Regions from separate parts of the Serratia entomophila genome, predicted to be linked through region 2. Evidence: predicted binding sites of a transcription regulator. Region 2 holds the regulator's gene; the other holds the start of a gene.
The links. The regulator Fur, encoded in region 2, represses iron uptake genes when iron is present. The targets are predictions, from matches to a motif close to ATAATAATGAGAACNACTATCAA.
Positions count from the first base shown of each region.

Region 1: sufA (Fe-S cluster assembly scaffold SufA) is a predicted target of Fur. The motif match lies at 2,378-2,400, and genes of this name have one in related genera.

Region 1 is NZ_CP082787.1:2,253,895-2,261,869, reverse strand. It holds gene sufC (Fe-S cluster assembly ATPase SufC) at 1-403, opposite strand, end outside; gene sufB (Fe-S cluster assembly protein SufB) at 445-1,941, opposite strand; gene sufA (Fe-S cluster assembly scaffold SufA) at 1,956-2,327, opposite strand; gene KHA73_RS11080 (hypothetical protein) at 2,851-3,255, shown strand; gene arsC (glutaredoxin-dependent arsenate reductase) at 3,307-3,735, opposite strand; gene KHA73_RS11070 (arsenic transporter) at 3,802-5,085, opposite strand; gene KHA73_RS11065 (metalloregulator ArsR/SmtB family transcription factor) at 5,199-5,549, opposite strand; gene menI (1,4-dihydroxy-2-naphthoyl-CoA hydrolase) at 5,710-6,126, opposite strand; gene ydiJ (D-2-hydroxyglutarate dehydrogenase YdiJ) at 6,123-7,975, opposite strand, start outside.
Region 2 is NZ_CP082787.1:1,295,250-1,303,224, reverse strand. It holds gene kdpE (two-component system response regulator KdpE) at 1-348, shown strand, start outside; gene KHA73_RS06400 (DUF3861 domain-containing protein) at 355-654, opposite strand; gene KHA73_RS06395 (PadR family transcriptional regulator) at 654-1,289, opposite strand; gene pgm (phosphoglucomutase (alpha-D-glucose-1,6-bisphosphate-dependent)) at 1,478-3,121, opposite strand; gene seqA (replication initiation negative regulator SeqA) at 3,198-3,734, opposite strand; gene ybfF (esterase) at 3,982-4,755, shown strand; gene ybfE (LexA regulated protein) at 5,013-5,300, shown strand; gene fldA (flavodoxin FldA) at 5,552-6,091, shown strand; gene fur (ferric iron uptake transcriptional regulator) at 6,424-6,870, shown strand; gene KHA73_RS06360 (beta-N-acetylhexosaminidase) at 7,064-7,975, opposite strand, start outside.

The sequences.
Region 1 (7,975 bases), 960 kb from region 2:
GCGGCATATCCAGCAGCGCGATTTTCTCTTCGATAAAGTCCGCGAAGTCGAAACGGTCGAGCGGCTCCTGTTCACGGTACTTGCGCACCGCATTGACCGAGGTCTGCAGGAAGAAGTGGTTGCTGACGCCGGGAATTTCCACCGGGTACTGGAACGCCAGAAATACCCCCTCGCCCGCGCGGTCTTCCGGATCCAGCTCCAGCAGATCCTTACCTTTGAAGCTGACTTCGCCTTCGGTCACTTCATACTCTTCACGGCCGGCCAGGGTGGCGGAGAGCGTGCTTTTTCCCGAGCCGTTCGGCCCCATGATGGCGTGCACCTCGCCCGGTTTGATCTCGAGATCCAGACCTTTGAGGATCTCGTTGCCTTCCACGCTGACTTTCAAATTCTTGATGCTTAACATGCAGTGTCCTCAGGTAGCGCTGTGCGCTAAAAATTCGGCGGTTAGCCCACGCTGTGTTCCAGGCTGATGGCCAGGAGTTTCTGCGCCTCGACGGCGAACTCCAGCGGCAGCTCGGAGAACACGTCCTTACAGAAGCCGTTGACGATCATCGAGATGGCGTCGTCTTCGCTGATGCCGCGCTGCAGGCAGTAGAACAGCTGATCGTCGCCGATCTTCGAGGTGGTCGCCTCGTGTTCCAGCTGGGCGCTGTTGTTGCGCGCTTCAACGTACGGGAAGGTGTGGGCGCCGCTGTCCGGCCCGATCAGCATCGAGTCGCACTGGGTAAAGTTACGGGCGTTTTCCGCCCCCGGCAGGATTTTCACCAGGCCGCGATAGGTGTTCTCGCTGTGCCCGGCGGAGATGCCTTTGGCGATGATGGTCGACCTGGTGTTTTTGCCGATGTGGATCATCTTGGTGCCGGTATCCGCCTGCTGATGGCCGCTGGTCAGCGCCACCGAGAAGAATTCGCCGATCGAGTTGTCGCCCTGCAGGATCACGCTCGGGTATTTCCAGGTGATCGCCGAGCCGGTTTCCGACTGGGTCCAGGACATTTTTGAGCCGGCGCCTTCACACAGCGCACGCTTGGTGACGAAGTTCAGGATGCCACCCTTGCTCTCCCCGCCGGAGAACCAGTTTTGCACCGTCGAATATTTCACCTCGGCGTCTTTGTGCAGGATAACCTCCACCACCGCCGCGTGCAGCTGGTAGCTGTCGCGCACCGGCGCAGAGCAGCCTTCGATATAGCTGACGTAGCTGCCTTCGTCGGCGATCAGAATGGTGCGCTCGAACTGACCGGTTTTAGCGGCGTTGATGCGGAAATAGGTCGACAGCTCCATCGGGCAGCGTACGCCCTTCGGCACGTAGACGAAGGTACCGTCCGAGGCCACGGCGGCGTTCAGCGCGGCGAAGAAGTTATCGTTGGACGGCACGACGCGGCCCAGGTATTGGCGCACCAGATCCGGGTATTCCTGAATGGCTTCGCCGAACGAGCAGAAGATCACCCCGCTTTCCGCCAGCTTTTCACGGTAGGTGGTGGCCACCGACACCGAGTCGAAGATGGCGTCCACCGCCACCTCGCTGCCTTCGCGCACCGGCACGCCGAGCTGATTGAACGCCAGTTCCACTTCGCTGGTCAGGTAGTCTTTTTCCGTCGCGGCGCCAGGCTGTTGCTCCGCGCCGGGCTGTGAGCCGCAGGCGTCGTCGCAGCTGCCGCAGGAGGGCGCCGAATAATAGCTGTAATCCTGGTAGTTCAGGCGATCGTAGTTGGCCTTCAGCCAGTGGGGCTCTTCCATCTGCAGCCAGGCGCGATAGGCCTCGAGACGGAATTCCAACATCCATTCTGGCTCGTTGCGCTTGGCCGAAATGGCGCGCACCACGTCTTCGTTGATGCCCTTGGCCAACTCATCGGTGGCCAGCTGAGTGAAGAAACCTTCTTTATAGCGACCTTCGCTGACCCAAGCCTGTACTTCATTAGGCATTTCTACATTGCTTCGTGTCATGTTGATTGCATCGCTCAAACGCCAAAACTCTCGCCGCACCCGCAGGCATGCTGAGCTTTAGGGTTATTGAATTTGAATATCTGATTCAGCCCTTCACGGACGAAATCCACCGTGGTGCCATCGATAAACGGCATGGCTTTCAACGGCACATAGAGTTTGGCGCCTTCACGCTCAAACAGCAGGTCGTCATCGGCCGGATCGCGGGTCAGATCCAGCACATAGGCGAACCCGGCGCAGCCGGATTGCTTCACCCCTAGCTGCAGCCCCTTCACCTGCGGATCCTGTTGCATCAGTTTAGTAATTTGTTGTACGGCGCTATCGCTGAGCGCAATGCCTTGCCAGACATTTTCATCCAGAGAAAAAGTGCCGACATTTTCCGTTTGCATAGGGTCTACCTCACACTCGTGTTTGACCACAGCCAATCTGGGTTGCTTATATGTTAGTGATAACGATTATCACTTCAACCGTTTGTTTTGCGGGGGTATCCGTCGCCGGCGCGCTTTTCCGCTGCGGCGTGCGGCAAGCGCGCGGGACAGCTGCGGCGCCTGGCGCGATATTGCGGAAAGGAGTTCATTTTATCCCTATGAATTTATTGCACATCCTGCATCACCGTACCGCTTTCCCCGGTGGCCCGCCGGCTTTACAGCAGCGCGGAACATTGCCGATTTAAACATTCATAGAAAATACCTATTTCTGTATTTTGTCTGTCGTAAAAATGCGTTTAACGGCAATAACCGGTATTTTCAGCCCGCCCCATGGGATAAAGTTTAGTCGTTACTGAGTATATTGGGTCGCCGCCGGCCTATTGCACCCCAGCGGCCAATAAAAAATTCAACAGAAGGATTGATCGCAAACGCAGCAGTAAATATGATAATGATTATCATTCAATTGTAATTTGAGCGCGGGCAAATGACTATTTCGATCAATGCATGGCTGCTGGGCAAGATTGATGACTACAAATTCAGCGTGCGGGACGCCACGGTAGATTTCTACATGGCGGAGGCGGCGCTCAGGCGACCGGAATGCAACGTTAACCACCTGAAGCGCTACAACAGCGTCAGCCTCACCATGGCCAATCTGTGCCTGGAGAACGGCGACGACGAAAGCTATCTGCATGCGCTCAGCAAGCTGCACAACCGGCTGATCGTGGAGATCAACAACCCGCAGCGCTGCCAGCTGTTTCGGGTACAGAGCTACCACTTTGCCCGCCATACGCTGACGCTGATCTGCCAGAAATATGCGATGGAAGGCACCTGGGAAAAGGCCAACGCTTTCCAAAAGGACTTCGTCAAGCGGGTGCCTTTCCAGCTGTAATGGCGGCTGATGAGATGAAATTATCGGGTAAATAGTCCGGATGAGGGAAAATCATTTGGCTACGCGCCGCCCTTGCGCGTCGATCACCCTTTCGCCGTCTTCTTTGGTGAATTCGCCCTTTTGCGCATCCGGTAAAATATCCAGCACCGCTTCGGAAGGCCGGCACAGTTTGGTGCCTAAGGGCGTCACGACAATAGGCCGGTTAATCAAAATCGGCTGCTGGAGCATGAAATCGATCAATTGGTCATCGCTCCATTTCGCTTGAGCCAACCCTAACTGCTCATAAGGCTCCACATTTTTACGCAACAGGGCGCGCACGCTGATCGTCATATCGGCGATGAGTTTGACCAGTTCATCACGGCTTGGCGGCGTCTCCAGGTACAAAATTACCCTTGGCTCCACGCCGCTATTGCGGATCAGTTCCAGGGTATTGCGCGACGTGCCGCAGGCCGGGTTGTGATAAATCGTAATAGCGCTCATACATCACTCTCTAAGGTTGGCCAGCGCTATTCGCGGCTGGCGGTTGGCTGAGTAAAGGCATTTTTTCTACACGGATAAACGCAATGCCAGGGCCGCCAGCGTGACAAACAGCACCGGCAGCGTCATGACAATGCCCACCCGGAAGTAATATCCCCAGGTGATTTTGATGTCCTTTTGCGCCAACACGTGTAGCCACAGTAAGGTCGCCAGGCTGCCGATAGGGGTGATTTTAGGGCCCAAATCACTGCCGATGACATTGGCGTAGATCATCGCATCTTTAGTCACGCCGGTGGCAACGCTGCCGTCGATGGACAATGCGCCCACCAGCACCGTTGGCATATTGTTCATGATGGAAGACAGGAACGCCGTGAGGAAACCGGTTCCCAAAGTGGCGGCCCAGAGGCCCTGCCCGGCAAAGCCATTGAGTATCGATGACAGGTAATCGGTGAGCCCGGCATTGCGCAATCCGTAAACCACCAGGTACATGCCCAGAGAAAAAATGACGATCTGCCAGGGCGCGCCGCGCAGCACTTTGCCGGTATTGATGGTGTGCCCTTGCTTAGCCACGATAAACAGAATCAAGGCGCCGGCGGCCGCCACCAAACTGACCGGAACGCCCAACGGCTCCAGCCCGAAGAACCCAATCAGCAACAGCAGCAGCACACCCCAGCCCGTTTTGAATGTCTGCGGATCGCGGATCGCCTCTTTTGGGGCTTTTAATTTGGATAATTCATAGGTAGCCGGGATATCTTTGCGGAAAAACAGGTGCAGCATCGCCAGCGTAGCGACGATCGCGGCAATATCGACCGGCACCATCACCGAAGCGTATTCATTGAATCCCAGCTTAAAGAAATCGGCCGAGACGATGTTGACCAGATTCGACACGATGAGCGGCAAACTGGCCGAGTCCGCGATAAACCCTGCGGCCATCACAAACGCCAGCGTAGCGCCTTGACTGAAGCCCAACGCCACCAGCATGGCGATCACTATGGGCGTCAGTATCAATGCGGCGCCATCATTGGCGAACAACGCGGCAACCGCCGCCCCCAACAACACAATATAAGTAAACAACCAGCGCCCCCGCCCGTTGCCCCACCGCGCCACATGCAGCGCCGCCCATTCAAAGAAGCCGGACTCGTCCAGCAACAAGCTGATGATAATGACGGCGATAAAGGCCGCGGTGGCGTTCCAGACGATATGCCACACGGCGGGAATATCGCCGAAGTGCACGACGCCACATAGCAAAGCGAGTGCCGCGCCCAGCATGGCGCTCCAACCGATCCCCAACCCTTTCGGTTGCCAAATCACCAGAACAATAGTCAGGACAAAAATCGCCGCTGCCAACCCCATACAACCTCCGATAGCCTGGGTTCTCCCCCGTTTGAGAAGCATTCCCCGTCAAAACGACACAGCGTCAAATACATTCGAAAAATCGAATATGAAAAAGCAAAAAATTTCGTTAACTAGAGGCAGACAGCCTTGCCGCCGGTAGCTGCATTATTGCGGGCAACACGTCGAGCCAATTGAATGACGTCGTCTTTCTGGCTCAGATAGGCTTGTTCAATGACGGCCGCAGCCCAGGCAGGCATATGCGGTGAAAGCCGATAGTGGATCCACTTCCCATCGCGTCTATCCATCAACAATCCACTTTCACGGAGCATCGAAAGATGTCGTGATATTTTGGGTTGCAACTCCTCGAGTGAACCTGAAAGTTCACAGACGCAGAGCTCGCCCAACTCCCGTAGAAGCAGGACTATTTTCAAACGTGTTTCATCAGACAGATTTTTGAAAAGCTGCAGGGCCGTTAAAGCCATTTTCATCACCTCGGGTTACTTCTACCCACAGTATTATTTTTTCTCTCGATGTCAACATCATATTCGAAAAAACGAATTTATAAACATAGAATCTCAGAGGTGGTCATGCTCGCGGCGCCAAAGGCGAACCCGCAGGCGAACCGCCTGCGGGAAGGGACCGTCAGTCAATCACCGCGGTGGTCAGGCGCGATGTGCAGCACAGGCGATCGCGCGGGTCGAAAATCTCAATCTGCCACACCTGGTGCCGGCGGCCAACGTGCAGCGCACGGCACACGCCGCGCACCTGGCCATCAAACACCGCCCGCAGGTGGTTGGCGTTGATCTCCAGCCCCACCACCTTTTGCTCGCCTTCGCTGCACAGGTAACCGGCCATAGAACCCATCGACTCCGCCAGCACCACCGACGCCCCGCCGTGCAACAGCCCGAATGGCTGGCGGGTGCGGCCGTCCACCGGCATGGTGGCCTCAAGGAAGTCATCGCCCAGTTGGGTAAACTCAATCCCCACGTGGCTGACCATACAGCCTTCGCCGGCGCGGTTCAGTTGCTCCAGCGACGTTTCACGTTTCCACAGTTTCACACAATCATCTCCAGAAGTGCCTGTAATGGGTGGCGCACGCCGTTGCCTTCGATACGCTTCACCTGGCTGCGGCAGGAATAGCCGGTCGCCAGGCAGCGTTGCCGCGGCAGGCGCTGCAACGCCGGATGCCATGATAGTTCATAAATGCCGAGCGAGTTCTGCAGGTTCTTCACTTCATGCCCGTAGGTGCCGGCCATGCCGCAGCAGCCGACGCTGACGTTCTCCAGTTTGGCGCCGAAGCGGGCGAAGATCGCCGCCCACTGCTGGCCGCTGGCCGGCAGCGCGGTGGTCTCGGTGCAGTGACCGAACAGGTACCAGGGTTCGCCGGTCGCCGGCTGTTCGGCGCGTTCCGCCACCAACTGCTGCAGCCATTCGTGCACCAGCTGCACCTGGAAATCACCGCGTCGTTCGCCGAGGATCTCGTTGTATTCATCGCGATAGCACAGCACCAGCGCCGGATCGACCCCCACCAACGGCATGCCGAGCTGCGCCACGCGGTTGAGGAAGTCGGCGGTTTTGCGCGCGGTGCGGGCAAAGCGGGTGAGAAAACCTTTAATATGCTGCGCCTTGCCGTTCGGCGAGAACGGCAACAGCACCGGTTTATAACCGAGCTTTTCCACCAGCCGGACAAAGTCCGCCACCACTTTGGCGTCGTAATAGCTGGTGAACGGATCTTGCACCACCAGCACGTGCCGTTCGCGCTGTTCGGCGCTCAGCCCTTCCAATTGTTCCAGCGTCAGGGTGACGGCGCTGTGGCCGGAAAGCTGCTGGCGCAGCGTCGGGCTGGACAGCATCGGCAGATCGACCATGCCGATGGCGCTGCGGCTCATTTCGCGCACCCAGGGTTGGCGGAAGAAGAAGTTGAACACCTTCGGCGCCCTGGCCATCAGCGGCGTGTAGCTCTCCACTCCGGCCACCATATAGTCGCGCGCCGGGCGCAGGTAGCGGGTGTGATACAGCTGCAGGAAGCGCGAGCGGAAGCCCGGCACGTCTATTTTGATCGGGCACTGGGTGGAGCAGGCTTTGCAGGCCAGGCAGCCGGACATCGCCTCTTTCACCTCATGCGAAAAGTCATACTCGCCCTTGCCGGCGTACCAGCTGTTGCGGGTTTTTTCGATCAGGCCGCGGAAGCTGAGGCGCTGCTGCGGCAGCTGTTTTTCCAGCGCCAGCGGATCGACCCCCTGCTCTGACAGCAGGCGCAGCCACTCGCGCACCAGCGCTGCCCGCCCCTTCGGCGAATGAATGCGGTTGCCGGTAATCTTCATCGACGGGCACATCGGGCTGCGCACGTCAAAGTTGAAGCACAGGCCGTTGCCGTTGCATTCCATCGCGCCACGGAACGAAGTGCGGGTGGCAATCGGGATCTGGCGATCGAAAGTGCCGCGTTTTACCGCATCCACCTTCATCATCGGCGCATCCAGGTTCAGCGGCGCGCAGATCTTGCCCGGGTTGAGTCGATTATCCGGATCGAACGCCGCCTTGATGCGGCGCAGTTCTTCGTACAGCGTTTCGCCGAAGAATTCCGGGCTGTATTCGGCGCGGAACCCTTTACCGTGTTCACCCCACAACAGACCGCCGTATTTGGCGGTCAGCGCCACCACCTGGTCGGAAATCTGCTTCATCAGCACCTCCTGCTGCGGATCGCACATGTCGAGCGCCGGCCGCACGTGCAGCACGCCGGCGTCGACGTGGCCGAACATGCCGTAGCTCAGGTTGTGGCCGTCCAGCAGTTGGCGGAACTCGACGATGTAATCCGCCAGATGTTGCGGCGGCACGCAGGTATCTTCGGCGAACGGGATAGGTTTGGCCTGCCCCTTGGCGTTGCCCAACAGGCCAACGGCTTTTTTAC
Region 2 (7,975 bases):
CGGGTGCGGGTGGCGCTGCGCCGTCACTCCTCCAGCCAACAGGAAAGCCCGCTGGTCAGCTTTTCGGCAATCACCGTCGATCTGGTTAACCGCCGGGTGCTGCGCAACGACGAAGATTTGCACCTGACGCCGATCGAATTTCGCCTGCTGGCGGAACTGCTGGCCAACTCCGGCAAAGTGATCACTCAGCGCCAACTGCTGAGCCACGTCTGGGGGCCGAACTATGTGGAACACAGCCATTACCTGCGCATTTATATGGGCCATCTGCGGCAAAAGCTGGAGGTCGACCCGGCGCGGCCCAGGCATCTGCTGACCGAAACCGGCGTCGGCTACCGCTTTATGCCTTAAAGATGTTTACTCAGTCGGCCCTTTTTTCAAGCCGACCATAAACGCCTTGAACGCCTCGCGCAGCGGGGCGAACACCGGGTGTTTGCGGTTTTCGATCATCACTTCAGAGAACAATTTCAGCCCCACGGCGAAGGCTGCGCTTTGCTGCCGGCCGAAGTTCAGATCCTCCCGCGCCTGAATGCGCTCGACGATGTCGAAAATATCGTCGTGGTTTTCCACTTCAAAACTCAGCGGCGCTTTCTCGACCGGGTTGCCCTGGCGATCGCTCAGGGCTTCTACGGTGATTTTAAAACGGTGGCCTGGCATCACTCGTTCTCCTGTTCTGCGGGTTTAACGTTCATTTCGCTTTCAATCGCCGCGACGGCGGTCAGTAAAGCCGCATTGATGCGCTCCACCTGCTGCGGGGTGAGATCGGCACGCATCACGTTGCCGCGCAACAGGCTGCGCAAACGATGCATGGCGTCGAAGATCCCTTCGGCCAGGTTGCCCTGCGGGTGCCGCTCGCGCCCGGCGCCGGCCAGCCGGGCCAGGATCACCTCAACCACCTGCTGGTGCTTTTGCAGCTCGCTCTGGCCAGCGGCGGTGATTTGGTAGCTTTTGCGGCCGTTGCCGGTGGTGAGCGGCTCGAGGAAATCCTGCTCTTCCAGCAGCGTCAGCGTCGGGTAAATCACCCCGGGGCTTGGCACGTACAGCCCGGAAGACGCCTCGTCGATCGCCTTGATCAGCTCATAGCCGTGGCTGGGCTTGCGCGCCACCAATGCCAGCAGCACCAGGCGCAGATCGCCGTGCTCGAACATGCGGTGACGCCCACCGCGCCCGCCCCGGCCGCGCTCTTCGCCGTCGCCGCCAAAGTGATGGCGCCCGCCGCGATGGCGGCGATCGCGCCCTGCTTCGCATTCATGATGATGGTGATGACGGTGTAAACCTAATCGATGGAACATGGTATGGAACCTCATAGTGGACAGTGAATTGACGAGGCCATTTAGATATATCTAAACAACTTCGATATATCTAATCTAGATCGATATATCTAAATCCACAAGCGGCTTTTGCAAAATAGATATATCTAAATTGCAGACATAAAAAAAGCGCTGTAAAAACAGCGCTTTTTATCTTGCGAAGGGAAAAATTATTTCGCGGAAGCCAAGACTTCGCTAACGATCTCTACCGCTTCGTGCTCGATCTTCTCGCGGTGCTCTGCCCCCAGGAAGCTCTCACAGTAGATTTTGTAAGCCTCTTCGGTGCCTGAAGGACGGGCCGCGAACCAGCCGTTGTCGGTCATCACTTTCAGACCGCCGATCGACGCGCCATTGCCCGGCGCGGTGGTCAGACGGGCAGTGATGGGATCGCCGCCCAGCGTACTGGCCTTGACCATTTCCGGCGAAAGCTTGGACAGCGCGGCTTTCTGCGCATGGGTAGCCGGCGCCTGAATGCGGTTGTAGCTCGGCGCACCAAAGCGCTTGGCCAGATCGTCATAATGATGCTGCGGGTTCTCGCCGGTCACCGCAGTGATTTCCGCCGCCAGCAGGCACATGATGATGCCGTCTTTGTCGGTCGACCACGGCGTACCGTTGAAGCGCAGGAAGGACGCCCCGGCGCTCTCTTCGCCGCCAAAGCCAAAGCTGCCGTCGAACAGGCCGTCAACGAACCATTTGAAACCGACCGGCACTTCCACCAGCTTGCGGCCCAGGGAGGACACCACGCGGTCGATCATCGCGCTGGAAACCAGCGTTTTGCCTACCGCGACGTCTGCGCCCCACTGCGGGCGGTGCTGGAACAGGTAGTTGATGGCCACCGCCAGATAATGGTTCGGGTTCATCAGGCCTTTCGGCGTCACGATGCCGTGGCGGTCGTAATCCGGATCGTTGGCGAACGCCAGATCGAATTTATCGCGCAGCGCCAGCAGGCCGGCCATCGCCGACTCGGACGAGCAGTCCATGCGGATAATGCCGTCGTGGTCCAGATGCATAAAGCGGAAGGTCTGATCGATGGAGTCGTTCACCAGCGTCAGATCCAGCTGGTAATGCTCGGCCACGCGCTGCCAATAGGCAATGCCGGAGCCGCCGAGCGGATCCACGCCCAGCTTCAGGCCGGCGCGCTGAATGGCCGGCATGTCGACCACGTCAACCAGCCCTTCAACGTAGGGCTGCACCAGATCTTTGGCATGCAGGTGGCCGCTGTTCCAGGCTTTGTCCAGCGACTGGCGCTGAACGCCCTTCAGCTGCTGAGCCAGCAGCTCGTTGGCGCGCTTTTCGATCACGGAAGTCAGGTTGGTGTCGGCCGGGCCGCCGTTCGGCGGGTTGTACTTGATGCCGCCGTCTTCCGGTGGGTTATGGGAAGGCGTGATGACGATGCCGTCAGCCTGTGCGCCGCCCTGGCGGTTGTGGCACAGGATGGCGTGCGATACCGCAGGGGTCGGCGTAAAACCGTTGTTTTCCTGCACGATCACGTCGACGCCGTTGGCGGTCAGCACTTCCAGCACCGAAATAAAGGCCGGCTCTGACAGCGCATGAGTATCCTTGCCCACGTAACATGGACCGGTCGTTCCCTGCTGGCGGCGAACTTCGGCGATCGCCTGAGCGATAGCGAGGATGTGCGCTTCGTTAAAGCTGTGACGCAGCGCGCTGCCGCGATGGCCGGAAGTCCCGAACTTCACCGCGTGCGCGGCGTTGCCTGCATCAGGCTGCAGCACATAGTACTGCGACGTCAGCTGGGCTACGTTGATCAAATCACTTTGCTGGGCTGGCTGCCCGGCACGTGGACTATTCGCCATCGACATATCTCCCTCATCCCTGTCGGTGACCGGGCAATATGTCGCGCACGGCCATCGTGACGGGCTGTTCGCTAAATTAAACGGTGCCGCAAACTTTCTCAGTCAGTTCCGCGGGGAACTGCATCGCCTGCATGATGTGTTCGATCATGCTGCGCTTGCGGCCGGTATTGGTATTGGTGATCACCCAGTAAGGGGTGCCTGGAACGTGTTTCGGCTTGGTATGCGTACCGTTGGCCAGCAGGGTTTGCTGATCGCCGGCAAAGTAGGTGCGGGTACGGCCATGCAGCGCATCGGTGGCGGCGGCAAAGCCGGCGGCATCGAGGGTATACAGCGTGGAAAGCACCAGCATAAAACGGTTAACCGCTTTGTTCTGCTCAGCGTACTCATCCGACAGCAGCAGCTCGCGCACGGCGCGCACGCGGTCGCGCGGGCGCTGTACAGCCGCCTTTTCCGGCTCGGCGGACTGAGCGCCGGCCGCAGGCACGGCGCGCACCGGCTGGCCTGCGGTAAATTTCAACATGCGGCGTAAAATATCGGACGCGCTCTCACCGATGTGTTGCGTGTGGCTGGCAATATAGCGGTAAAGCTCTTCGTCGACTTCAATAGTTTTCATCTTTATCCAGTACTGTTTTTTCTACTTAGAACCTGAAGCCAGATTCTGCATTCAAGCCATGGGATTATAAGGTTAAAAGCGCAGGGGCGAACACCACTAAGTGCCGCCAAACGGAAAATGCAGACTAATACCTATACCCGTCACACTTCAAGCTGCATCTTTGTTGGCTGCGGCGCCCGCCCGTTAAAAATCCGCGTTATTCATCGTGCGATTCAATCATGATACCCTAATCTGAAACTCTCTCAGCATGAACTTCGCCATGAAATTACATTATCAACTGCTGGCCGCCGAGTCAGACGCCCTGCCGGTGCTGCTGATCCACGGCCTGTTCGGCAATCTGGACAACCTCGGCGTGCTGGCGCGCGATTTGAACCAGCGCCACAGCGTCATCAAGGTCGACCTGCGCAACCACGGGCTGTCGCCGCGTTCCGCAGAGATGACCTATCCGGCCATGGCGCAGGATCTGCTGACGCTGCTCGACGACCTGCAGTTGGCGAAAGTCATCGTCATCGGCCACTCGATGGGCGGCAAAGCGGCGATGGCGCTGACCGCCATTGCGCCCGATCGCGTCGACAAACTGATCGTCATCGACGTGGCGCCGGTGGATTACCGCACGCGTCGTCACGATGAAATCTTCGACGCCCTGAAGGCCGTCAGCGCCGCCGGCATCACCCAGCGCCAGCAGGCCGCCCAGCTGATGCGCGACTATCTGCAGGAAGAAGGGGTGATCCAGTTCCTGCTGAAATCCTTCCACAACGGCGAGTGGCGTTTCAATCTGCCGGTGTTGATTGCGCAGTACGAGAACGTGACCGGCTGGCAAGAAGTGCCGGCCTGGCCGCACCCGACGCTGTTCATTCGCGGCGGCTTGTCGCCTTATGTGCAAGACAGCTACCGCGCGGACATCGCCCGCCAGTTCCCGCAGGCACGCGCTCACGTGGTGGCGGGCACCGGCCACTGGGTACATGCCGAAAAACCGGAAGCGGTGCTGCGCGCCATCCACCGTTTTCTCGACGAAGCCTGAAAAACCGCCCTTGCTGGCGAAAAAACGCGCTAGAGATAACGGCTTAGCGCGTTTACGCCTCAGTTAAGCATTGTCGTTGCTCTATCTGCTGGGGTAATATGGCGCGCTATAATTTTGCCGCCACGTCCAGCGTGTTCGCTAACGCCAGTCTGGGGGTGAATTTGGGTTAGGGTTTATTGGCCCGAAGTGTGTTAACCGAACCGTCCGGAAGCGTGTAAGCGCTTTTTGATGCAAACTCCCTTGCAGTACCGCTACCTATGGCAAAAGAACAAACGGATCGCACGACGCTGGATCTGTTCGCAGATGAACGCCGGCCGGGGCGCCCGAAAACCAACCCGCTATCTCGCGATGAACAGCTTAGAATCAATAAGCGCAATCAGCTACGGCGCGATAAAGTGCGTGGTTTGCGGCGCGTAGAGCTGAAAATCAACGCGGATGCGGTGGACGCCCTGAACAAACTGGCGGAACAGCGCAACATCAGCCGCAGCGAGCTCATCGAGCAAATGCTGCTGGCGCAACTGGCGGAAGAACAGCCAGAACATTGATCTCTTCGGCCGCACGTGCGGCGCGGCGTTATGGATGACGCCGGATCAGCACCGCTTTACTCTCCTCCGGCATCGCATAAATGCGATAAAACCCCGGAGTAAATTTCTGGCATGATACGTGTTTACCGGTAAGAGACAGCGCCCTGATGGCGCCCGCCAGCTCTTGCCATGGCATCATTTTAATCGGTGTTAGCGGGGTCAGCACTAACATCGTGTAATGCAATTAATTGAATTTAAAGGTTATACGCGATATGGCTACTGTAGGCATTTTCTTTGGCAGCGACACTGGCAATACCGAAAACATTGCCAAAATGATCCAGAAAATTCTTCAGAAACAGTTTGGCGACGATGTGTCTGAAATTCACGACATCGCCAAAAGCAGCAAAGAAGATCTGGAAGCTTTCGATATCCTGCTGCTGGGTATCCCAACCTGGTACTACGGCGAAGCGCAGTGCGACTGGGATGACTTTTTCCCGACGCTGGAAGAAGTGGACTTCAACGGCAAACTGGTGGCGCTGTTCGGCTGCGGCGATCAGGAAGACTACGCGGAATACTTCTGTGACGCGATGGGCACCATTCGCGACATCATCGAACCGCACGGCGCGGCCATCGTCGGCCACTGGCCGACCAAAGGCTACCACTTCGAAGCCTCCAAGGGCCTGGCGGACGACAACAACTTCATCGGTCTGGCGATCGACGAAGACCGTCAGCCTGAGCTGACCAACGAACGTGTCGAAGCCTGGGTCAAGCAGATAGTCGAAGAGCTGAGCCTGGCCGAAATCCTTGGCTAAACGGCCATTGCCGTCCAAAGGTTGAACAATAGCCCTGCAAAGTGCATAGTGTTGCCAGCAGGGCCGTCATCGGCAGTATGGATTGCTGCAATAGAAGTTACAGATTGGTAACTTCCCACATCGTCACGGTAGACTGAGATATCGGTTTATCCCACCCATCAAAGCGTTGCATGCACAACATGCAATAGTGCAATTATATCTTTGTTAACAACCGGCGGTTTCCATTTAGGACAACCGGTTCTATAATGAGACGCAATTAACTCTTTGTGCCGACCGATGCCACAGGCGAGAACGCCTCAACTTGATTAGCATAGTAACAGGACTGAATCCGCATGACTGACAACAACACCGCATTGAAGAAGGCCGGCTTAAAAGTCACGCTTCCGCGACTCAAAATCCTGGAAGTACTGCAAAATCCGGAATGCCATCACGTCAGTGCGGAAGATTTGTACAAAAAACTGATAGATATGGGCGAAGAAATCGGACTGGCGACGGTTTACCGCGTGCTGAACCAGTTTGATGATGCGGGCATTGTGACTCGTCACAATTTCGAAGGCGGTAAATCCGTGTTCGAACTGACCCAGCAGCACCACCACGATCACCTGATTTGCCTGGACTGCGGCAAAGTGATCGAATTCAGCGATGAATCCATCGAAGCGCGCCAGCGTGATATCGCCAAGCAACACGGCATCAAGCTCACCAACCACAGCCTGTACCTGTACGGCCACTGTGAAATCGGCGACTGCCGCGAAGACGATACGCTGCACGACAAGAAGTAACCCGTTATCGGGATTAAAGAACCGCCTCAGGGCGGTTTTTTTACGCCTGTCGCCGGCGGGCAAAAAAAATCCCCGGGCCAGCCGGGGAAAGATCACGTCATGAAATGGAACAATTGCAGCGGCACAGCTCCACGTACTTCCCTCACTTCAACATCGGCCCGCTGCCGACACGCAGCGGGCCGCACTACCTGACTTAAACTTTCTCGGCGCGGCCGTGACGCTTGCCGTCCGGGCTTACCGCTCGAACCTGCACTTCGCCGCTCACCGCCGGCCTGGCTTTGGCGTCGTAACGCTGCCATTGCTTGCCGCCGTCGGTGGAGTACTCGATGCCCAGCCCCGGCAGAGAGATATTCGCCTCCAGCTTGCCGCCCATCACCCGGGCGCCCGGCACCGGCAGGCGATAGCTGACGCCGCCCTTGTCCAGCTTGGCCAACTCTCGTTGCCCCAGCAGGTTGGCGAAGCGCAGCCAGTCCTGAGCCAGGGCTTTGCCATCGACAAAGTGAGTTTCCCCACCCTTGTACTCGCGGCCGGCTTTATAATCCCGTTCCCAGGCAGCGCGGTGCCAGGCACGTTCCGCCACCGACAGAGCGCGCGGGAAGATCATGTACTCCATCTCAGGGTCGGTGCGCTGGGTTTCGCTCCACAGCTGGGCGGAAATGCCATAGGCGCCCGGCCAGGGTTTGTCGCTCCTGGCGGCGAAGTGATTGCCGTCACGGTCTACCGAGGTTTCAGCGTTCTGCGGCAGGTTATCCGGCGCGAAGCTGAACATCTTCTGTTCGTCGCTGAAGCGGGTACCCCAGTAGTAGCCGCGCTCATCCGGATTCACTTCGTACGGGAAGTCCATATAGACGTAATCCGGGTTGGAGATGATCACCTCATAGCCCTTGTTAGCCCAGTCGTTGGCGCTGTCGAAACCGCCCCAGTACAGGGTGTCCCAGAAGTTCACGCCCACGCGCGAGGTAGCGAACGCCTTGGCGTTCTTTGCATCTTTCAGGCCGTCCTGCCAGGCCTGCATTCTGTCGATGCCGTGCGCCTTCACCAGTTGGCTAACCTCCTGCCCGAAATAGCTCGGCAGGTGTTCCATATCGGCCACCTTGCCCTCTTT